2 linked regions of the Luteipulveratus mongoliensis genome follow. The protein of the gene in region 2 interacts with the protein of the main gene of each other region in a pairwise test. Links are inferred from orthologs where the notes say so. Each region holds a gene or a part of one and is shown on either strand. Other genes may lie near its edges. The genes, in order: ndk and VV02_RS07900.

Region 1 (11,048 bases), 2.2 Mb from region 2 along the record:
GGTGCCCTCGACGTTGGCCGCCTGCTGGCTGTCCGCATCGGCAGTCATGTCGTAGATCGCGCCGAGGTGCAGGATGTGCTCGATCCCCATGGGTGCGCCACTGGGACCGAGCCCCAGCCCGGGTGCTGTGAGGTCCCCGACGAGGGCATGCACGCGGTCACCTCCCGGCCACCCGCTCGCCAGCCTCGTCAGTCGGGAGACCGAGGACTCGCGTACGAGGACATGGACCTCAGCGGTCGCGTCCGCCTCGAGGAGACGCGGCAGCACGTGCCTCCCGATGAAGCCCGTGCCTCCGGTGATCAGATAACCCGTCATCAGCCCATCCTTCGCGGTCGCGGCGGCCCAAGGTTACCGGTGCGTAACTTTCCTGGGAAGGCCCCGCCCACATGAGCCGATGTCACAGCCCAGAACCCGTGGCCAAACCGGATGCCATCGTGACCTGAGGAGTGGCCCGACCGGTCACTCCTCAGGCGCCTTGGTACCCCTAGACCTGAGCAGCGGCTCGATCGGTCGCTCCTCAGATGCCCCAGGCTGGCCGAAGGCCCGGCACCCACAGGGGTGCCGGGCCTTCGGTTCGTGCGTGAGACTGCGCCGTCAGGCGTCCTCGGACACCGCACCAGCGTTGACGGGCTCGGCGTCGGCCGAGCCGCCCTCGGCCTTGTCGCCACCGTCGTTGCCGCGACCGCGACCACGACCACCGCGACGACGACGCTGGCGCTTGCGCTCCTCGCCACCGTCCTCGGAGTCGCTGTCACTGTCGTCGGACGGCGCGTCGGCACCCTGGTCGGCCGGAGCCGCCGCAGGAGCGTCGTTGACCGGAGCCTCGGCAGCAGGAGCGTCGTTGACCGGAGCCTCGGCAGCGGGCGCCTCAGCGGCCGGAGCGTCGGTGGCCGGAGCGTCGTTGTTGCCCGCACCGGCCTCCTCGACCACGGCGAGCGAGAGCTTGCCGCGCGGGTCGATCTCCTTGAGCTCGACCTGAACCTTCTGGCCGATCTTCAGGACATCCTCGACCGCGTCGATCCGCTTGCCACCGACGAGCTTGCGCACCTCGGAGATGTGCAGCAGACCGTCCTTGCCCGGGAGCAGCGAGACGAACGCACCGAACGTGGTCGTCTTGACCACGGTGCCGAGGAAGCGCTCCCCGACCTCGGGCATCTGCGGGTTGGCGATCGCGTTGATCGCCGCGCGCGCAGCCTCGGCCGAAGGACCATCGGTCGCGCCGATGTAGACGGTGCCGTCGTCCTCGATGGAGATGTCGGCGCCGGTGTCCTCCTGGATCTGGTTGATCATCTTGCCCTTCGGGCCGATGACCTCACCGATCTTGTCGACCGGAACCTTGACCGCGATGACGCGAGGAGCGAACGGGCTCATCTCGTCGGGCGCGTCGATGGCCTCGTTCATGACGTCCAGGATGTGCAGACGCGCGTCGCGGGCCTGGGTCAGCGCGCCGCCCAGCACGTCGGCGGGGATGCCGTCGAGCTTGGTGTCGAGCTGGATGGCCGTGACGAACTCGCGCGTGCCGGCGACCTTGAAGTCCATGTCGCCGAAAGCGTCCTCGGCTCCGAGGATGTCGGTGAGCGCGGCGTACTCGGTCTTGCCGTCGACCTCAGCCGAGACCAGACCCATCGCGATACCGGCAACGGGCGCGCGCAGCGGCACACCGGCGTTGAGCAGGGCCAGCGTCGAGGCGCAGACCGAACCCATCGAGGTGGAGCCGTTGGAGCTGAGCGCCTCCGACACCTGGCGGATGGCGTACGGGAACTCCTCGCGCGTCGGCAGCACCGGCATCAGGGCACGCTCGGCGAGCGCACCGTGACCGATCTCGCGACGCTTCGGCGAACCGACTCGACCGGTCTCACCGGTGGAGTAGGGCGGGAAGTTGTAGTTGTGCATGTAGCGCTTGCGGGTCACCGGCGACAGGGTGTCCAGCTGCTGCTCCATGCGCAGCATGTTGAGCGTGGTGACACCCATGATCTGGGTCTCGCCGCGCTCGAAGATCGCCGAGCCGTGCACGCGCGGCAGCACCTCGACCTCGGCGCTCAGGGCGCGGATGTCGGCCAGGCCACGGCCGTCGATGCGGACCTTGTCCTTGAGGATGCGCTCACGGATGAGCGCCTTCTGGACCGACTTGAAGGCCGCGGAGACTTCCTTGTCGCGACCCTCGAAACGCTTGCCCTCGCCCGCGAGCTCGGCCTTGAGGGCCTCCTTGAGCTCGTCGAGCTTGTCCTCGCGCTCCTGCTTGGCGGCGATGGTCAGCGCGGCGCGCACCTGGTCGGTGCTGTCCTTGCTGACGGCCTCGAGCACGTCGTCCTGGTAGTCCAGGAACAGCGGGAACTCCTGAACCTCCTTGGCAGCCTTGGAAGCCAGGTCGGCCTGCGCCTCGCACAGCACCTTGATGAACTTCTTGGAGGCCTCGAGGCCCTCGGCCACGATCTCCTCGGTCGGCGCCTGCTTGCCCTGGTTCTTGACCAGGTCCCAGGTCGACTCGGTCGACTCGGCCTCAACCATCATGATCGCGACGTCGTCACCGACAACACGACCGGCGACGACCATGTCGAACGTCGAGCGCGCCGCGTCGGAGAAGTTCGGGAACGCAACCCACTGGCCGTCGATCAGCGAGACGCGAGTCGCGCCGATCGGACCGGAGAACGGCAGACCCGAGATCTGCGTGGAGATGGACGCGCCGTTGATGGCGAGCACGTCGTACTGGTGGTCGGGGTTGAGCGCGAGCACCGTGATGACGACCTGGACCTCGTTGCGCAGACCCTTCACGAAGGCCGGGCGCAGGGGGCGGTCGATCAGACGGCAGGTGAGGATCGCGTCCGTACCGGGACGACCCTCACGCCGGAAGAAGCTGCCGGGGATCTTGCCCGCGGCGTACATGCGCTCCTCGACATCCACCGTCAGCGGGAAGAAGTCGAAGCCTTCGCGCGGGTGCTTGCCAGCGGCTGTCGTCGACAGCAGCGTGGTCTCGTCATCCAGGTAGCAAAGGACTGCTCCGCCGGCCTGCTTGGCCAGGCGGCCCGTCTCGAACCGGACGGTGCGGGTGCCGAACGAGCCGTTGTCAATGGTGGCTTCGGCGAAAGTGATCTCTGGACCCTCCATGGGTCCTCCTGTTCTTCAAGTGTGCAGACCACGGATCGTCGTTGTCCGTGTGCCTTCCTTCTCGGTGGTCGTACGCCTCGGGTGACCGCTCACATGCGGGCCCGTCGGTCGTACGTCCTCCTACGCCTCAAGGCGGTCACCGCGAGGGTGACCGCCTTGAGGTCGTAAGGCATGGGGTGATCAGCGACGCAGACCCAGTCGCTTGATCAGCGCGCGGTAGCGCTCGATGTCAACGCTCTCGAGGTAGCGCAGCATCCGCTTGCGCTGGCCGACGAGGAGCAGGAGGCCACGACGGCTGTGGTGGTCGTGGGGGTGCTGGCGCGAGTGCTCGGTGAGGTCCTTGATGCGCTGCGTCAGCATCGCGACCTGCACCTCGGGCGAGCCGGTGTCGCCGTCCTTGGTGGCGTACTCGTCCATGATCTGCTTCTTGGTGGCAGTGTCCAAAGGCATGAGTCGGCGACTCCGTTTCTGTGTCGTTGCGCGGTGCTCCTGGGCATGTCCACCAGGGCGCTCTGTATCCGCGGCCGGTCTACGGCAGGACCCAGGCTAGCAGCGGCCCGTCATTCCGCCCTAATCGGCGCTCTAGGGCATCACGGGCGGCGCATTCGGGCAACCTTGGGGCGGCCCACGGCGTACACCTGGGTAGGAACAGGAGGTCCGGCATGAGGCGAGGCATGAGCTGGGTCGTGCTCGGTGCGGCTGCGCTGGTGGCGACATCGTGCGGTACGAACGACGACTCACCTGGCCGTGTGCCGGCACCGACCACGACGGAGACCTCGATGACGCAGCCCGGCAACTCCGCTGTCCGTACGGCGGTCGACGACCTGGCCCGCCGCCTCGGGGTCACGAAGACTGCCGTGACGGTGGCCACTGACGAAGAGGTCACCTGGCCGGACAGCGCAGCCGGCTGTCCTGAGAAGGGGATGATGTACGCCAGCGTGCTGACTCCCGGACGACGGGTGATCCTGCGCGTCGACGGCCGGGACTACGCCTACCTCGCCGGTCGCAGCGGGCCCCTGCGCTACTGCGCCCATCCCGGTCAACCGACGTCGGGTCGCGCCACAGATCCTGCGACCTGAGAGGTCTCACTCCAGATCGCACGGTGGTGGTGCAGGATTCGGAAGCATGGACGCGGGACTGGCGGCGGTGCTGGCGGGCTGGGGTGGTGGCGCGCTCGGCACGGTAGGAGCCTGGCTGACCGCCCGGACGGCGCTGCGGTCAGCCAGTGCGGCGCACGTGCACGAGGTCCAGGATCACCTGCGAGAGAAGCGAGCGACAGCATTCGCCGCGATGGTCCGTGGCACGTGGAGCGCGTTGTCCAGGTCTCAGGCCCTGAGCAGGTCGACTCCCGGCACCATGTTTCCTGACGGACCGCCCTCGCAGGCCGAGATCACCAACGTCTACGACGCGTACGCCGTGGTCGAAGAGCTGAGAGTCCTCGCCGCAGATGCCTCGATCATCGCCGACGACGCCACCGCGCGCGAGGCGCGCCTCCTCCTGCTGGAGATGGAGAACGTCGCCCACGCGACCCAGAACATCGTCCTCCAGGCCGCCATCACCCTGCGGAACGAGCAGCCCCGTCCGGAGTCCAGCCAGTCCCCCGACTCAGTGCGCGAGCGGATCCGCCAGGCCGAGGAAAACGTGCGTGCCTTCGAGGCGACTGCTCGTCGGCTGACCGTTCCAGATCCTGCGACCTGAGCCCTCCGACGACAGGTAGCCCGGAAGCCTGGGCAAAGCCGGTTCGGGTGTGCTCGCATGGACTCATGAAGAAGCTCATCAACGACCCCAAGGACGTGGTCGTCGAGGCCCTGCGCGGGATGGCCGGCGCACACCCCGATCACCTTCGTGTCGACCTGGACAACAAAGTGATCTACCGCAAGGACGCACCGGTCAAGGGCAAGGTCGGCCTGGTGTCCGGCGGCGGATCCGGGCACGAGCCCATGCACGGCGGCTTCGTCGGACTCGGCATGCTCGACGCCGCCTGCGCCGGTGAGGTCTTCACGTCTCCCGTGCCGGACCAGATGGAAGCGGCAACGCAGGCGGTCGACGGTGGCGCGGGCGTCCTGCACATCGTGAAGAACTACACCGGCGACGTGATGAACTTCGAGATGGCGGCCGAGATGGCCGATGCGGACAGCGGCGTCGAGGTGCGCACGGTCGTCACCAACGACGACGTCGCGGTCAAGGACTCGCTCTACACGGCCGGCCGCCGAGGAGTCGGTGTCACGGTGCTGCTCGAGAAGCTCGTCGGTGCCGCCGCCGAGGAGGGCCGGCCCCTCGCCCAGGTCGCCGATCTCGCGACGAGGATCAACGAGAGCGGCCGCAGCATGGGCCTGGCGCTCACCTCGTGCACGGTGCCGGCGGCCGGCAAGCCAACCTTCGAGCTCGGTGACGACGAGTTCGAGCTGGGCATCGGGATCCACGGTGAGCCCGGCCGCGAGCGCAAGGCCATGGCACCGGCGCGAGAGCTCGCCGAACAGCTGCTGGAGCCCATCCTCGACGACCTTCCCCGCAGCAGCGGTCAGCCCGTCATCGCGTTCGTCAACGGCATGGGCGGCACTCCCCTGCTCGAGCTGTACCTCATGTTCAACGAGGTCAGCACGATCCTCGAGAAGGCCAACATCCCGATCTCGCGATCGTTGGTCGGCAACTACATCACCTCGTTGGAGATGGCCGGCTGCTCGGTGACTCTGCAGACGGCCGACGACGACCTGATCCATCTCTGGGACGCGCCCGTCAACACTCCCGGCCTGAGGTGGGGCGCCTGATGGCGACTCAGGACCGGTTCGTGGAATGGCTGGGCGATCTCGCACAGACCATGGCTGAGTCGCAGGAGCACCTCACCGAGCTCGACTCGGCCATCGGCGACGCCGACCACGGCAGCAACATGGCCCGCGGTACGGCTGCCGTCGCCGAGCTCCTCGACGGCGAGTTCCCTGATACCGCAAGCCTTCTCAAGAAGGCTGGTATGACACTGGTCAGCACGGTGGGTGGGGCGAGCGGCCCGCTCTACGGCACCTTCTTCATCCGGCTCGCCGGGCCGTTGGCGGGCAAGTCTGATGTGTCCGCAGCTGAGCTGGGCGCCGCGTTGCGGGCCGGCGTGGACGGCGTACTCCAACGAGGCAAGGCCGAGCCGGGCGACAAGACGATGTACGACGCGTGGGCACCCGCGCTGGCGGCCTACGACGAGGCGGTCACCGGCGGGTCGGACCTCGGGCCTGCGCTGGGGGCTGCTGCCAAGGCAGCAGCCGAGGGTCGCGACGCGACTGGTCCGCTGGTCGCGAGGAAGGGCCGCGCCAGCTATCTCGGCGAGCGCAGCGCGGGTCACATCGACCCCGGCGCCGCGAGTACGACGCTGCTGCTGGAGTCCGCCGCCCGCACGCTGCGCTGAGGCCGAGCCCATGATCGGGATCGTCGTGGTCTCCCACAGCAGGGCGCTGGCGGAGGCTGCGGTGGCGCTGGCCGCGGAGATGGTCGATGAGGCCGGTCGCCCGACCACGGTCATCGCGGCCGGGTTGGACGACGGCTCGTTCGGCACCGACGCCGTGGCCGTCGCCGAGGCCCTTGTCGCCGCCGACAGCGGGGACGGCGTGCTCGTGATGGTCGACCTCGGCAGCGCCGTGCTGAGTGCCGAGATGGCGCTGGAGTTCATCGACCCCGACACCGTTGCACGGGTGCGACTCACGCCTGCGCCGCTTGTCGAGGGTCTGGTGGCCGCCACGGTGGCCGCCTCGACTGGCAGCGGTCTCGCGGCGGTCGCGGCCGAGGCCGAGCGAGGACTCACAGCCAAGGAGTCGCATCTCGGCGAGCCGACCGAGGGTGCGGCGACGGACGGGGAGACCGCCGCTCCGTCGTACGACCACCAGTCCGAGATCGTGGTGCCCAACGCGCACGGTCTGCATGCCCGCCCGGCCGCCGCTTTCGTCCGCCTGGTCGCCGGCCATGACGCGGACGTGCGCGTCCGCAACCTCGACTCCGGCCGTGGTCCGGTCGATGCGCGCAGCCTCAGCGGCGTCGCGACACTTGACGCGCGACAGGGCCATCGTCTGCTCGTCGAGTCCACCGGATCCGGCGCAGTCGACATCCTGCGAGCGCTGGAATCCTTTGCGGCACAAGGGTTTGGCGATGACATCGACGCCAGCTCTCCTTCTTCTGCGAGCGCCGAGCCAACTCGTGGTTCGGGTCTGGACGTCGCGATCGGGCCGGCACTCGTCGTGGGCCGAGCGGTGGACCTGAGCTCGTACGCGCCCCAGGAGCCTGCCGGCGAGCGGCGGCGTCTCGACGAGGCGCTGGCTGCCGTACGCGCTCGGCTCGGCACGCTCTCGCGGGACGCTGCTGCGCAGCTCGGCGAGGACGCCGGTGCGGTGTTCGAGGCACACCTCGCGATGCTCGACGACCCCGGCGTGCTGACCCCCGTGCGCGCCGCTGTGGACAGTGGGGTGCCTGCACCGGAGGCGTACGCCGATCGGATGGACTCCCTGAGCGCTGAGTTCGCGGGGCTCGCCGATCCCTACCAGCGTGAACGGGCGCAGGACGTCACCAGCGTCCGCGACCGGGTGCTGGCCGCGCTCTCGGGTGTGCCTCTCGATGACGTGCCTGACGGTCAGGGTGTCCTGGTCGTGGAGACGCTGGACCCAGCCACTGCGGCCGCGCTCGATGCAACGCAGATCATCGGCGTGGTCACCCGGTCCGGTGGTGCGACCGGGCATGGCGTTCTGCTCGCCCGGGCACGCGGCATCCCGCTCATCGATGACGTCCACGAGGCCGAGGGCGTCGCTACGGGAGACGTCGTGGCGTTCGACGCGTCATCACGACGGTTCGTCGCCCGGCCCGACGAAGCCACGACCCAGGAGTTCGAGCGGCTCGTGCGGGACCGGACCGGCGAGCGCGACGACGCGGTCGCCCACGCTGATGAGCCTGTCGTACTCGCGGACGGCACCACGGTGCACGTCATGGCCAACATCGCGTCCGTCGCCGATGCGCGTTCCGCCGCTGAGCTCGGCGCAGATGGCGCAGGGCTGCTGCGTACGGAGCTGCTGTTCGCCGACCGGGGAGAGATGCCGTCCGTGCGGGAGCAAGCGGAGGCGTACGTCGAGGTCGCGCGGGCGCTCGGCGGTCCGATGACCATCCGGACCTGGGACGTCGGCGCGGACAAGCCGTTGTCGTACTTGCCCCTCCCCCGTGAGGACAACCCGTTCCTCGGACGGCGCGGGCTGCGCGCCTTCGAGGACGCACCAGGGGCGCTCGTCGACCAGCTCGAGGCGGTCTGCCGGGCCGCGGCTGAGGCGCCGAGCCCGATGCGGGTGATGTTCCCGATGGTGACGACGCCGGACGAGGTGGACTGGGCGCTCTCGCGACTGGACGAGGCCGCGGAGCGGGTCGGTGGGCGACCGGACAACCTGCAGGTCGGCGTCATGATCGAGGTGCCGGCCGCGGCTCTCACCGCCGCGGAGATCACCAGGCGTCTCGACTTCGTCAGTATCGGCACCAACGACCTCACCCAGTACGTCATGGCCGCCGAGCGCGGCAATGGCGGCGTCGCACACCTGCTGGACCCCGGCAGCCCCGCGGTGCTGCGCCTGATCGAGATCGTCTGCCGCGAGGTGCGCTCGGGCGTCGAGGTAGCCGTATGCGGTGATGCGGCAAGCCGGCCAGACCTTGCAGAACGCCTGGTATCCCTCGGCATTCGAGAGCTGAGTGCGAGCCCTCCCGCCATCCCCGTGGTCAAGGCGAGGTTGCGCCGAGCCGCGCTCGATTCGTGACCCAGGCTCGGTGGTGGCACACTGACCAGCCATGACGCCACGCAAGAAGGCGGTCGGGCCTACCGAGCGCGAGCGCTACGAGGCCGAGGTCGCCGCCTATGTCGAGGCCGGCGGCAGTGAAGACGTCCAACGCGTCATCACGGCGGTCCACGGACTGCACCGCCGCCTGTCGCAGTGGTACACCCAATCGCTGACCGATGTCGGCCTGTCCGGCGGCGAGTGGGGCGTGATCTCCCAGCTGGCGACCGCACCTCATGGCACGGTCATGACACCGACCCAGCTGGCGAGCGCCGCAGCGGTCGCACCGTCCTCGATGACGCATCGGCTCGACAAGATGTCCGATCGCGGCCTCATCAAGCGGACCCCCGACCTCGAGAAGCGCACCCGCGTCCTGGTGACACTCACCGAGGCCGGCTGGCAGATGTTCCAGCAGGTCGTGAAGAACTCCGACGTCGTGGAGTCGGACGTCCTCGAGCGGCTGACCTCAGCGCAGCGGGACCAGCTCGCCGACCTGCTCGAGCTGGCCATCACCGGCGTGGACGACGCCCTCGCCACCTGACGATCAGCCCTGAGGGAACCAGATCCCGATCTCGCGCTCGGCGGACTCCGTTGAGTCCGAGCCGTGGACGATGTTCTGCTGAACGGCCAGACCCCAGTCGCGACCGAGGTCGCCACGGATCGAACCCGGCGCAGCCTCAGTCGGATTGGTCGCTCCAGCCAAGGAGCGGAAGCCCTTGATGCAGTCCTGGCCCTCGATGACCACGAAGGTCGCCGGGCCTGACGACATGAAGTCCACCAGCGGCTCGTAGAAAGGCTTGCCCTCGTGCTCGGCGTAGTGCTGAGCCAGGCGGGCCTTGTCAGCGGTCTCGACCTTGAGGGCGACCAAGGTGTAGCCCTTGGCCTCGATGCGGCGCAGCACCTCCCCGGTGAGTCCGCGGCGGTAGCCGTCGGGCTTGACGATGACCAGGGAGCGCTCGATCTGTGCAGTCACGGTGGAGACCCTATCCGGGGCCCTCCGCGGCTACGCGGGGGGCGCACCTGCTTCGACGACGCCGCCGATCAGCAGGCCGAAGATCACCAGCGCGAGGATGACGCGGTAGATCACGAACGGCTTGAAGTCGTGGCTGGAGATGTAGCGCATCAGCCACGAGATGACGACGTAGCCGACGACGAACGCGAGCGCGGTCGCGATCGCGATCTGACCCCAGGGTGGGTTGGGGTCGTCCTCGCCGATCTTGACGATCTTGAACAGTCCCGAGGACAGGACGGCCGGGATGGCCAGGAGGAACGAGTAGCGCGCCGCGGCCTCACGCGTGTAGCCCATGAACAGACCACCGGCGATGGTGCCACCGGAGCGCGAGACACCGGGAATCAGCGCGAGCGACTGCCAGAACCCGAACGCCACACCGTCACGAGAATCGAGGTTCGCCAACGTCTTTCGCTGCCTCGCACGCGAGTCGGCGTAGGCGATCACCAGACCGAAGCCGAGCAGCATCGATGCGGTCAGCCAGAGGTTGCGCAGCGTGTCATCGATCCAGTTCTGGAACAGCAGACCGAGGATGCCGATCGGGAGGCTGCCGAGGATGACAAGCCAGCCCATCCGCGCGTCAGGGTCGGACGTGGGCACGTCACCGAGGATCGAGAGAAACCACTGCTTGATGATCCGGACGATGTCCTTGCGGAAGAACACCAGGACCGCGGCCTCGGTGCCGAGCTGGTTGATGGCGGTGAACGCCGACCCACCACCGTCGTTGTCGAAGAACAGTCGCGCCGTGATCAGCTGATGCGCTGAGCTGGAGATCGGGAGGAACTCGGTGAGGCCTTGGACGATGCCGAGGACGATGGCCTCGAACCAGCTCATGCAGAACTCCCTGTGTAGTCGCGGGTCAGCTGGTCCATCTTGTTGCCCTGGAAGAGGGCAGTGACCCACAGGGCGCCGAAGATCACTCCGACGATCACCATCGCGGGAACGATGAACGCAAACGCGAGGGTAGCGGCCTGGACGAGCCAACCGAGGGTGACTCCCCAAGGTCGACGCAATGCACCGGAAGTCAGCAGGGAGATCACAGCCAGCACGCAGCCCAGGAGCAGGTACGTCGACCGGTTGCCGTCGTCGTCGGCGCGCGAGATCCCATACGCCACAAGGGCGCCGAAGAACACCGCGAACGCCTGGCCGGCAAG
Region 2 (11,089 bases):
TCGAGAAGCTCTCGTACGGAGCGATGGGCGTTACGGTCGACGCGGCGAACGAACGCCGCACGGGACGGGTCACGCTCACCCAGTCCGTCGCTGCTCACTGTGTCGGTAGCCATGTGGGTGCGACGGGTCGACCCCGCCAGATCGTTCCGACCGCTTGGCTGGGCGGAATGTGAGGTACAGAGGACACGAGTAACGCCCGCCCCGGCCTTGCACCGAGACGGGCGTTACTTGATCGTGGGGCTCAGAGCTCGATCCCGAGCCGGCGCGCCGACCGCTGCTTCTGACGTGAGGCCCGCAGCCGCCGGAGCCGCTTGACGAGCATCGGGTCGTGGGCCAGAGCCGACGAGCTGTCGATCAAAGAATTGAGAACTTGGTAGTAGCGAGTGGAGCTCATGTCGAACCGCTCGCGGATCATCTGCTCCTTGGCGCCGGGGTACTTCCACCACTGGCGCTCGAACGACAAGATCTCTTGGTCGCGTTGGCTCAGCTCGTCGCTGTGCGGCTGCTGGGCCTGCTCCGCGGCACTCATGGATGTCCGGTCCTCCATCGACGCCTGAACGACGTCGTCGTGATCGATGTCCGCTTCCGATGATAGGGCCGAAATCACAACGGTGTCATTCATGGTTGAGGCGTTTGGGACTGATGTGACGGCTGTGGCCAATGAGGCGTTGAGGTCACTCACCCCGCGACGATACGGCACCAACCAGGTCACCGTGGGGCGCCGGGAGCGACTCGTGACCGAGCCCACGTACCTCGTTCGCGTCGCCCTCGTCGTCCGCCTGGACCTCTGCGTTCGCGGCTTCGTCCGCGGCGGGCTCGGTGTACGCCGGCACGTCGCGCAGGCTGACCAGGGCGACTGCAGCGGTGATGACGAAGACCACCACGGCGATCGCTGATGCGATCACCAGGCCCGAGCTGAAAGCGTCCCGCGCGCTGCCCATCAGCGCTGCCGAGGTGCTGGACGGCAGGTGCTTGGCGACGTCCACGGCTCCACCGATGGAGTCGCGCGCCTGGGCCTGCTGGTCCGAGCTGAGACCGTTCGGCACCGCGATGCCGGAGCGGTACACGACGGCGCTCAGGCTGCCCATCAAAGCGATACCGAACGCGATGCCCATCTCGGCGGCGGTCTCGGACACCGATGCGGCGGAGCCGGCCTTCTCCGGCGGCGCCGAGCCGACGACCAGGTCGATGATCAACGCGACCGGGAACGCGATGCCCGACGGCACAGAGCGCGAAGCCGACGACCAGCGGGAGCGGGCTGTCGCCGTACCCGGTGGCCAGGGTTGCCACCCCGATCACGACGAAGCCGACCGCACTGACGAGCAGTCCACCACTCATGATGTACGCCGGCCGGATGCGCTGGGCGACGCGCGGCGCCGACAGCGAGGCGCCCACCATCAGCAGCTGCACCGGGACCATCCAGGCGCCGGACGCGAGCGGGCTGAGCCCGAGGACGAGCTGCAGGTACAGGGTGGTCAGCAGGAACGTGCCCGCCATGACGAGGCCGCTGACGACGTTGATGCCGAGCGAGACGGAGAAGCGGCGAATCCTGAACAGTCGCACGTCGATCAGCGGGTGGGTCAGGCGGCTCTGGCGGCGGATGAACAGCACGCCCATCGCGACACCGAAGGCTGCCACGAGGACGGGCACCGACTCGAAGCCGTGCCGCGCGGTCTCCTTGAGGCCGTACACGACCGGCAGGATCGCGGTCAGGCTGAGGGCCACGCTGGTGATGTCGAGGTGCCCCGGGTTGGGGTCGCGGTACTCCGGCAGCAGAGCCGGCGCGGCGATGAAGAGCAGGACCATGACAGGCACGGCGAGCAGGAACACCGAGCCCCACCAGAAGTGCTGCAGCATCACACCGGCGGTCAGCGGGCCGACGACCATGCCGCCCATGAAGCAGCTCATCCAGACGGCGATCGCCATCGCGCGCTGCTGGGGCCGCTGGAACATGTTGCTGATCAGGGCGAGGGTCGACGGCATCAGCGTGGCGCCGGTGACGCCCATCAGCGCGCGGGCCACGATGAGCATCTCGCTGGAGGTGCTGTACGCCGCCAGCACCGACGCGGCGGCGAAGCCGGCCGAGCCGATCAGGAGCAGCTTGCGGCGGCCGACGCGGTCGCCCAGCGTGCCCATGGTGACGAGGAAGCCGGCGACCATGAAGCCGTATGCGTCCATGATCCACAGCTGCTGAGTGCTGCTGGGCCGAAGGCTCTCGGCCAGGCTCGGGAGCGCGAGGTAGAGCACGCTCATGTCGATTGACAGCAGCAAGGTGGGCAGTGCCAGCACCGCGAGCCCCACCCACTCCCGTGTGGTGGCGGCCGCCGGGGCGGTCTTGGTCGTGATGCTCATGTCGCCTTCTCCGTTGTCTCTCGTCATGCCCAGATCGGAACGGGCTCTGCGTGCCCTCACCACCTCCACGAACGGGCTGTCCCGGATGCGACAGACCACGACGAACAATCTCGGCGGGTGTTGCTGACGCTAGCGGGCTTGAGTCCTAAAAAACAACTACTTAGTCATTTTTAGTTACTCCAGTGCTACTCTCGTTGGCATGGCTACGCACCGTTCGTACGACGACAGCTGCGGTATGGCGCACGCGCTCGACCTGGTCGGTGAGCGCTGGTCCCTTCTGGTGGTTCGCGAGCTGATGCTCGGACCGCAGCGCTTCACCGACCTCAAGGACGCCCTGCCCGGCATCAGCCGCAACGTCCTCACCGACCGGCTGAGCGAGCTCGCCGAGTCGGGCATCCTCATGCGCACCCAGCTCGCGCCGCCGGCCGCGTCCAAGGTCTACGAGCTGACCGAGTGGGGCTACGAGCTCGAGCCGATCATCAAGGCGATCGGCCGGTGGGGCGCGCGTTCGCCGCAGCACCGACCCGATCTGCACCTGAGCGTGAGCTCGGCCGTGCTGTCGCTACGCACCAACTTCGACGCAGGTGCGAGCGGCGGGGTCGACGCGTCGTACGGCCTCGTGCTCGACCAGGACCACTTCGCCATCTGGATCTCCGACCAGGAGCTGGACATCCAGCGAGGCGACCCGGACTCACCGTCGGCGACCCTCACCACGGACCCGATGACGTTGGCCGGGATGCTCTACGGCGGCCTGCCGCTGACTGACGCGGAGCGTGGCGGTCAGGTGACGATCGACGGCAACCGAGCGGCCGTACGCCGTCTGGTCGGGCTGTTCACCCTGCCGGAGAAGGCCGCGGTGCCTGCCTGACTGGCGCGTCGTCCGAACGGCGAACGGTGCGTGCGGAATCCACCGCTCCCGTCCTCCCGGTGACACGGTGACTCGACAGGGCCGATCACTGCGAGAGGGACACTATGAGCCACACCATCAACGGACGTTCGGTGCGACTCGGCATCGCCGGCCTCGCGTTCTCAGCGGTAGCGCTTGCCGGGTGCAGCTCTGACTCGGACGGATCCGCCACGGAGGGCGCCGCTTCCAGCAGGAGCCAGCCCAGTCGTACGGCATCCTCGGCGAGCGCGCCGGCGTCCCGGTTGGATGTCATCCGGCAACGCAAGGTGATGACGGTCTGCACGACAGGCGACTACCGGCCGTTCACCTATCTGGACCCGAAAACCAAGCAGTACCAAGGCATTGACGTCGACATGGCCAAGAGCCTCGCGACCTCACTCGACGCTCGGATCCAGTGGGTGCCGACGACGTGGAAGACGCTGATGCCCGACTTCACCACGAAGTGCGACATCGGGATGGGCGGCGTCTCGATCTCGACCGAGCGAGCCCAGCAAGCGTTCTTCAGCGAGCCGGTCCTCACCGAGGGCAAGACGCCGATCACGTTGTGCAAGAACGTCGCTCGCTATGACACGGTCGCTGAGATCAACGCTCCAGGCGTCCGGTCGATCACGCCCGAGGGCGGCACCAACGAGAAGTTCGCGCGGGCGAACTATCCGCGGGGGACGGTGACGACGTGGAAGGACAACAACACGATCTTCGACCAGATCATCGCGGGCAAGGCTGACGTGATGACGACTGATGCGTCGGAGACCGTCTGGGTCGCGCACACCCACCCGCAGCTGTGCGCAGTGCACCCGGAGAAGCCGTTCAACTTCAGCCAGAAGGCCTATCTCGTGCCACGGGGCGACACGGTGTTTCAGGAGTACGTCAACCAGTGGCTGACCACAGCCCGCCACGACGGCACCTGGTCCAAGGCGACCAAACCGTGGTTCGGAGCCACGACGCTGTCCTGATTGTGGCAGCCGTGGAGTCTTCTGCCGGAAGCGTGTCGCATCCGGCGTGCGCCGTTCGTAGACCAGGTAGAGGCGGGCACTCGGCCGCGCCCTGAACGAGGAGCAGATATGACGGAATACCTCATCTACTTCAACCAGCAGTGGGTGGGCGACCACGACGAGGAGTGGTTCCGAGGACGCGCACCGCTGGCCAAGGCCGTCGTCGACGAGATGAGGTCGGCGGGCGTGTACGTCTTCGCCGGTGGACTGGTCGAGGACGTCGACGAGGCCGTCACAGCGGACGCCACCAGCGGCACGGTGCTCTTCACGGACGGTCCGTTCGCGGAGTCCAAGGAGCACCTGGGCGGGCTCGCGGTCGTAGAGGTGCCGGACCTGGACGCCGCCAAGGTGTGGGCCGGCAAGCTCGCCGTGGCGTGCGGCTGGCCGCAGGAGGTACGCGAGTTCGGGTCGCACCCTGACGCGGGCTGAGCCCGACGCGGGCTGAGCCCGACGCGGTCGGTGGCTCCCAGTGCGGGCCGGACCTGGGGGCCCGAAGGACCAGCGAGTCGCGTCAGGCCATGGAGTCGAGGATGGCGGTGATGTCCTCGCGCGTCGTCCGGGGGTTGACGATCGCGAAGCGGGCCAGCGTCTCGCCCTCGTGCGAGGTCGGCACGACGAAGCCCTCCTGCCGCTCCAGCAGACCGTCGGACCACGCGTGGTAGTCCTGAGTCGACCAGTCGAGCCGGCGGAAGACCAGCACCGAGAGATCGGCATCGCGCACGACCTCGAGGTAGTCCCGTCGGCCAACCTCGGCCTCGGCGAACCGCGTGATCTCGAGCGTCTGCTCGATCGCGGTCGTGTAGGCGTCGGTGCCGTTGGCCACCAGCGAGAACCAGAACGGCAGCCCTCGCGCGCGCCGGGTCAGCCCGACGGAGTAGTCCGTCGGGTTCCAGTCGGGTGCGTCGTTGAGGACGTCGAGGTACGACGCGTGCTGGGTGTGCGCGACGCGTGCTAGAGCCGGCTCGCGATAGAGCAACGCGCAGCAGTCGAACGGCGCGAACAGCCACTTGTGCGGGTCGACGATGAAGGAGTCGCACCGCTCGACACCGGTGTACTTGTCGCGGACCGACGGCGCGGCCAGCCCGGCACCGCCGTACGCACCGTCGACGTGGAACCAGATGCCGAACTCCTCGCACACATCAGCGATCGAGTCGAGGTCATCGATGACGCCGAAGTTGGTGCTGCCAGCTGTCGCGACGACGGCGAAGAATGTCTCGGGACCGTTGTCCTCCAACACCTTTCGCAGGTTGGCGCCAGTCATCTGCATGCGGTCGTTCATCGGCACCGGCACCTGCTCGGCATCCATCACCCGGCAGGCGGTCGCGATCGAGGAGTGCGAGCCGACGGTCGCTGCGATGCGATAGGGGCGTACGCCCTCGGCCGCGTGCTCCCGCGCGGCGGCACGAGCCGTGACGAGGGCGGACAGGTTGCCGATCGTGCCGCCCTGCACGAAGGAGCCGCCGGCCTCGTCCGGGAGGCCGACCAGGTCGGCGATCCAGCGCAACGCCTGGTTCTCGGCGTACACCGCGCCGGCGCCCTCGAGCCACGAGCCGGCATAGATCGACGAGGCGCCGACCACGAGGTCGAACATCGCGGCCTCACGGGTCGGCGCGCACGGGATGAACGATAGGTAGCGCGGGTGGTCGGTCGACAGGCAGGCGAGCGCGAGATGCTCCTCGAACAGCTGGAGCGCGGGTCGCCCGCCGCGGCCCTTGGCCGTGATCGCTCCGCCGGCCACCGCGTCGAGATCGGCCTTGGTCGCCGAGCTGTCGAGAGGCACCGGGTCGAGCGCGAGTCGTTCGGCGGCGTAGCGGAGGATGTCCTCGCCCAACGCCTTGGTCTCATCGGTGAACCCATGCACGCCCGGAGTCTAGGCCGACCGGATGGAGAGCCAAGACCAGTCGTCCTGCGAGGCGACGATGCCGGCTCGGACGAGCCTGCGAGGCGACGATGCCGGCTCGGACGAGCCTGCGAGGCCGACCGGAGGAGAAGCTGAGCCCGTCGATACATTGGCCCTCATGCCCGCACGGCCGCTCACTGAGCTCGTTCACCCCAGCTGGGCGGCTGCCCTCGCCCCCGCGCAGGATCACCTCACCCGACTCGGGGAGTTCTTGCGCACCGAGATCGCCGATGGGCGGCCCTACCTACCCGCAGGCGAGCACGTGCTGCGCGCCTTCGGCCGGCCGCTGGACGACGTACGCGTCCTCATCGTCGGTCAGGACCCCTACCCGACCCCGGGCCATGCCGTCGGACTGTGCTTCTCTGTGGCCCCAGACGTACGGCCGGTGCCGCGCAGCCTGCAGAACATCTACGCCGAGATGGAGTCCGACCTCGGCCTCACCAAGCCCGAGCACGGCGACCTGTCGCGGTGGGCCGACCAGGGCGTACTCCTGCTCAACCGCGTGCTCACCGTCCGACCCGGCGCCCCCGGGAGCCACCGCGGACAGGGCTGGGAGCACGTCACCGCCACCGCGATCAGTGCGCTGGTCAACCGTGGTGGTCCGCTCGTCGCGGTCCTCTGGGGTCGCGACGCCCGCAACCTGGCACCTCACCTCGGGGCGATCCCGCGGATCGAGAGTGCCCATCCCTCTCCGCTGTCGGCTCGCTCCGGCTTCTTCGGCTCGCGACCCTTCAGCCGCGCCAATGAGCTGTTGGAGCAGCAGGGAGCCGGCCCGATCGATTGGTCCTTGGCATGACGTTGTCTCCTCGCCCCACACCCGACCGCGTCTGGCAGCGGTTCGTCGCGATCGGCGACTCGTTCACCGAGGGCATGAGTGATCCGTCGCCCAGCGATCCGGACTCGTACGTCGGGTGGGCCGACCGCCTCGCATTTCGCCTTGCCGCGCGAAATAGCTTGGAGGACAAGCCTTTTGGGTACGCCAACCTCGCCATCCGTGGTCGGCTGCTCGCCGACGTGGTCGGGCCTCAGGTCGAGACGGCGTTGGCGCTGAGCCCGGACCTCGTGAGCATCGTGGGCGGCGCCAACGACTGCCTGCGACCCAGCGTCGACCTCGACTCCGTCGCGGACCGCCTCGAGGACGCGGTCGCACAGGTCCGGGCCACCGGGGCCGACGTCATCCTCGCGACCACTGCGGACCCGGTCGACGCGCCGGTCCTGAAACGAGTTCGTGGCCGGCTGGCCGTCCACGCCGCCAATCTGTGGGGCATCGGTCAACGACAGGGCTGCTACGTCCTCGACCTGTGGACGATGCGGCCGCTGCGCGACCCGCGGATGTGGGCGCCGGACCGTATCCATCTGACGACGGGCGGCCACCAACGCGTGGCGGCCCAGGCGGCCTGGCTGCTCGGACTGCCCGACGACGGCTTCGACTGGCGAGCGCCACTACCTCCGATGGCAGCACCGACCAAGATCGAGGCAGCCCAGGCGAATGCGGCGTGGACTCGGACCCAGCTCACTCCATGGGTCCAGCGTCGAGTGCAGGGCCGCAGCTCCGGCGATGGCCGGCAGCCAAAGCGTCCAGATGTCGCTCCGATCCCGCCGGTCAGCCAGAGCCCTCGGACCTAGCGACCGTCGCACGCGCGCCATCATCAGCTCGCTCCGTCGCTGACGCACAAGGCCACCGCTGACGCACAAAGCCACCAGGACGAGTCACGGACCGCGCGTCGGAGCGGACATAGCCACGGACCGTGCCGTTATGCCAAGACTGCCGTCCAGGTGCCAGCTGACCTCAAAGGGCGTGACGGTCGCGGTCAGGACATCGCGGTGCGCGATCGTGTGGTGCCGCCGGCAGAGCAGCGCGGAGTTGAGCAGGCTGGTGCGGCCTCCGGCGTACCAGGGTTGGACGTGGTGGACCTCGCAGAAGCTGGGCGGCCGATCGCAGCCCGGGAAGGTGCAGCACCGGTCTCTGGCGACGACCGCGGCCCGGAGCCCATCCTTGACCAGGCGTTGCTCCCGCCCGACGTCCAGCGGTTCGGAGCGGGAGCCGAGGACCATCGGGATGATGTCCGCGTCGCACGCCATCCGCCGGATCGTGCCAGCATCGATCGTGTCGCCCAGACTCGTCACCCCCAACCCGCCACCGCCCTGACCACCACGGCTACGGCGGCCGGCGGTGCCTGCGTCCCGGCCTGCGGTGCCTGCGTCCCGGCCGGCGCTGGTTGCGGCTGCCTGGGCGTTGCCGGTGGCCTCGGCACGCAAGTCGTCCAGATCCATCGTGACCACCAGCTTGGTCGTCGAACCATGCGAGGTGGAGGTGTCGGCGGATGTCGCCAGATCAATCAGGTCCATGAACGCATCCGCGCGGCGCTTACCCGGACTGCGCGGATCCGGGGAAGAGGCCCCGGTGTCGGGGTCGATCACCGGTCGCGGGGCGGCACCGGCCTGGATCGCAGCAACCAACCGTGCCGCGTTCGCCGGCGCCAGATCCACGATGAACCGGCGCAACCCGCCCGGCAGATCCGACCACGACAACTCCTCGACCCGCTCCAGAGCTGCGTCATCACGCTCGAGCCGGTCACCGGCATACGTCGCGACCAACCACCGCGACAGATGCCGCAGCTCTTTAGCCCCACCACCAGCCGCGGCGACCTGCAAGAAGTAGGCCAGGCACTCAGCCCGGGCGAAATCGGGCAGCACGGGCAGGATCTTGGCCAGCTCCCGCAGACTCACCTGCGCCGCCCGTGGACTGCACTCGGCCGTCGCGACTGCATCGCGCAGCAGAACGTTGTCCGGGTCGTTGACCGCCGTGGCCACCGCCGCGACCCGGGACGCCTCCCCCGGCTCGACTCGTCCCGCGTGCGAGGCCACCCACTGGGCAGGGCTGGCCGCCTGCGACTCACGAATGACGCCCCGCTGCAGCGCCTCCGCCGTGGCCATCACCAGGCACGCCTCCGCCCGGTCGGTCACCTGACCCAGCAGCTGCACCACACCGGCCAGCTCAGCCGACCCAACCTGGTGCAACGAAGACGGCAGCGCGCCCAATGCCTCGACAGCGGAGGCGACGGCGCGCACCGCGTCGGCTGCTGGACCGGGTGGGACCCGGTCCAGCAGCTCATCGCGCACCTGCGCAGTCGCCTCGGCCATGCCGAAACCGTACACGTGTTCGCATCTCTCGACAACCTTCAAAGGCGCCGAATCTTCTTTATTACCAACATAATTCGTCAATGTGACTTGTCCACATCCCCCTCGCGCGACCTCGGACTGTCCACAGGGCAAAGAGCTCCGGAGGCACGCCTGTGGACAGCCGGGGCGTCCAAGCGTCGACAGTCGCGGCGACACGGGCGATCGCATCGACGAAGCCATCCCCGCCCCCGTACGCTCAGAGCCATGAGCGCTCTCCGCACCGGCACGGCCGTCCTGACCGCCACGACGCTCGCTGCCGGCCTCAGCGGCTGCGGCGACGACGACAAGCCCGCGGGGCGTACGAAGGTGGTCACCGTGCTCGCAGCGGCGTCGCTGACCGAGGCGTTCGGCGACATCAAGAAGAAGGTCGAGGCCGAGCACTCGGACGTCGAGGTGCGAGTGAGCTTTGCGGCGAGCTCGACGATCGTGCAGCAGGTGAACAATCACGTGGACGCCGACATCGTCGCCCTCGCGGACGAGAAGGCGGGCAAGACGCTCAAGCCGGACGCCATCAAGGGCGCGAAGCCCACGCTGTTCGCCACCAACCAGCTCATGATCGCCACGCCGGCCGACAACCCCGGCAAAGTCGCCGACCTCGCGAGCCTGCAGTCCGGGTCGATCGACACCGTGCTCTGCGCGCCGCAGGTGCCGTGCGGCCGAGCCGCCAAGTCGGTGCTCGACAAGGGCCACGTCAAGCCGCACGTCGTGTCCTACGAGCAGGACGTCAAGGCCACCCTGTCCAAGGTTCGCCTCGGCGAGGCGGACGCAGCGATCGTCTACGTCACCGACGTCGCTGCCGCGGGCAAGTCGGTCCACGGCATCACGATCAAGCCGGACCAGAACGTCACCACTCGCCTCCCGGTCTACTCCCTCAACAACGACGAGGCGACCAAGGCCTTCCTCGACGCGCTCAACTCCTCAGCAGGCCGCAAGGTGTTGACTGACAGGGGCTTCGGCACCCCGTGAGGCAACGGCACGACCATCCGGCCCGCAGCCTGCTCGCGCTGCCGGCCGTCCTGGCGCTGCTCCTCCTGATGCTCCCGCTCATTGCGCTGCTGATCCGGGTCGACTGGCCGCACCTGTGGACCCACCTCGGCACCGCGGACGCCGGCGCGGCCGTACGACTGTCGCTGCGGACCACGCTCACCACCGTGGTCCTGTGCGCCGTGCTCGGCACCCCGCTCGCCTGGCTCCTGTCACGCTCATCGGGTCCACTGCTCCCTTGGCTACGCGCGCTCGTCACCGTGCCGCTCGTGCTGCCGCCGGTCGTCGGTGGCGTGGCGCTGCTGATGGCGTGGGGGCGCGAGGGCGTCGTCGGCGGACCGCTGTCCGACTGGTTCGGCTGGACGATCCCCTACTCCTGGGTGCGGGTCGTCCTGGCCGAGACCTTCGTGTCGATCCCGTTCTACGTCCTCGCTGTCGAGGGCGCGATGCGTTCACTCGATCGGCGGTACGACGACCTCGCGGCCACGCTCGGCGCCTCACCCCTGCGGACCTTCCGGACCGTCGCGGTTCCGCTCACCCTCCCCGGCATCGCGGCCGGGGCGACGCTCGCGTGGGCCCGGGCGCTGGGCGAGTTCGGGGCCACGATCACCTTTGCCGGGTCGTTCCCCGGTCGTACGCAGACCGCCCCTCTCGCGGTCTACCAGGCCCTGGAGATCGATCCAGACGCCGCGACCGCCCTCAGCATGGTGATGCTCATCGTCTGCGTCGTCGTGCTGGCGCTCCTCCGAGGCCGGTGGTGGCGATGATGCG

What was found.
Region 1: the proteins of VV02_RS07900 (region 2) and ndk interact in binary tests that used the Escherichia coli proteins (3 or more experiments, as listed by UniProt). The link is inferred for Luteipulveratus mongoliensis from one-to-one orthologs.

The regions. Positions count from the first base shown.
Region 1 is NZ_CP011112.1:3,844,878-3,855,925, forward strand. The notes cover bases 8,145-10,939. They hold ndk (nucleoside-diphosphate kinase), read right to left. Parts: upstream 9,859-10,939; coding sequence 9,430-9,858; downstream 8,145-9,429. Other genes in these bases: ptsP (phosphoenolpyruvate--protein phosphotransferase), read left to right, coding at 8,145-8,867; VV02_RS18285 (MarR family winged helix-turn-helix transcriptional regulator), read left to right, coding at 8,899-9,426; VV02_RS18295 (undecaprenyl-diphosphate phosphatase), read right to left, coding at 9,889-10,728; VV02_RS18300 (DUF4233 domain-containing protein), read right to left, coding at 10,725-10,939. In the rest of the region: VV02_RS18245 (SDR family oxidoreductase), read right to left, coding at 1-315; VV02_RS18250 (polyribonucleotide nucleotidyltransferase), read right to left, coding at 595-3,105; rpsO (30S ribosomal protein S15), read right to left, coding at 3,286-3,555; VV02_RS18260 (hypothetical protein), read left to right, coding at 3,768-4,184; VV02_RS18265 (hypothetical protein), read left to right, coding at 4,231-4,803; dihydroxyacetone kinase subunit DhaK, read left to right, coding at 4,869-5,873; dihydroxyacetone kinase subunit DhaL, read left to right, coding at 5,873-6,496; more of ptsP, read left to right, coding at 6,507-8,144; more of VV02_RS18300, read right to left, coding at 10,940-11,048. UniProt on the Escherichia coli protein: Major role in the synthesis of nucleoside triphosphates other than ATP. The ATP gamma phosphate is transferred to the NDP beta phosphate via a ping-pong mechanism, using a phosphorylated active-site intermediate.
Region 2 is NZ_CP011112.1:1,646,554-1,657,642, reverse strand. What follows is about bases 5,273-8,108. They hold VV02_RS07900 (uracil-DNA glycosylase), read left to right. Parts: upstream 5,273-6,269; coding sequence 6,270-6,947; downstream 6,948-8,108. Other genes in these bases: VV02_RS07890 (HNH endonuclease signature motif containing protein), read right to left, coding at 7,862-8,108; VV02_RS07895 (SGNH/GDSL hydrolase family protein), read left to right, coding at 6,944-7,777; VV02_RS07905 (pyridoxal phosphate-dependent decarboxylase family protein), read right to left, coding at 5,273-6,112. Also shown: VV02_RS07935 (hypothetical protein), read right to left, coding at 1-113; VV02_RS07930 (DUF3263 domain-containing protein), read right to left, coding at 242-529; VV02_RS07925 (MFS transporter), read right to left, coding at 709-2,352; VV02_RS07920 (winged helix-turn-helix transcriptional regulator), read left to right, coding at 2,552-3,220; VV02_RS07915 (transporter substrate-binding domain-containing protein), read left to right, coding at 3,325-4,212; VV02_RS07910 (YciI family protein), read left to right, coding at 4,321-4,680; more of VV02_RS07905, read right to left, coding at 4,763-5,272; more of VV02_RS07890, read right to left, coding at 8,109-9,295; modA (molybdate ABC transporter substrate-binding protein), read left to right, coding at 9,539-10,300; VV02_RS07880 (ABC transporter permease), read left to right, coding at 10,297-11,085. UniProt on the Escherichia coli protein: Excises uracil residues from the DNA which can arise as a result of misincorporation of dUMP residues by DNA polymerase or due to deamination of cytosine.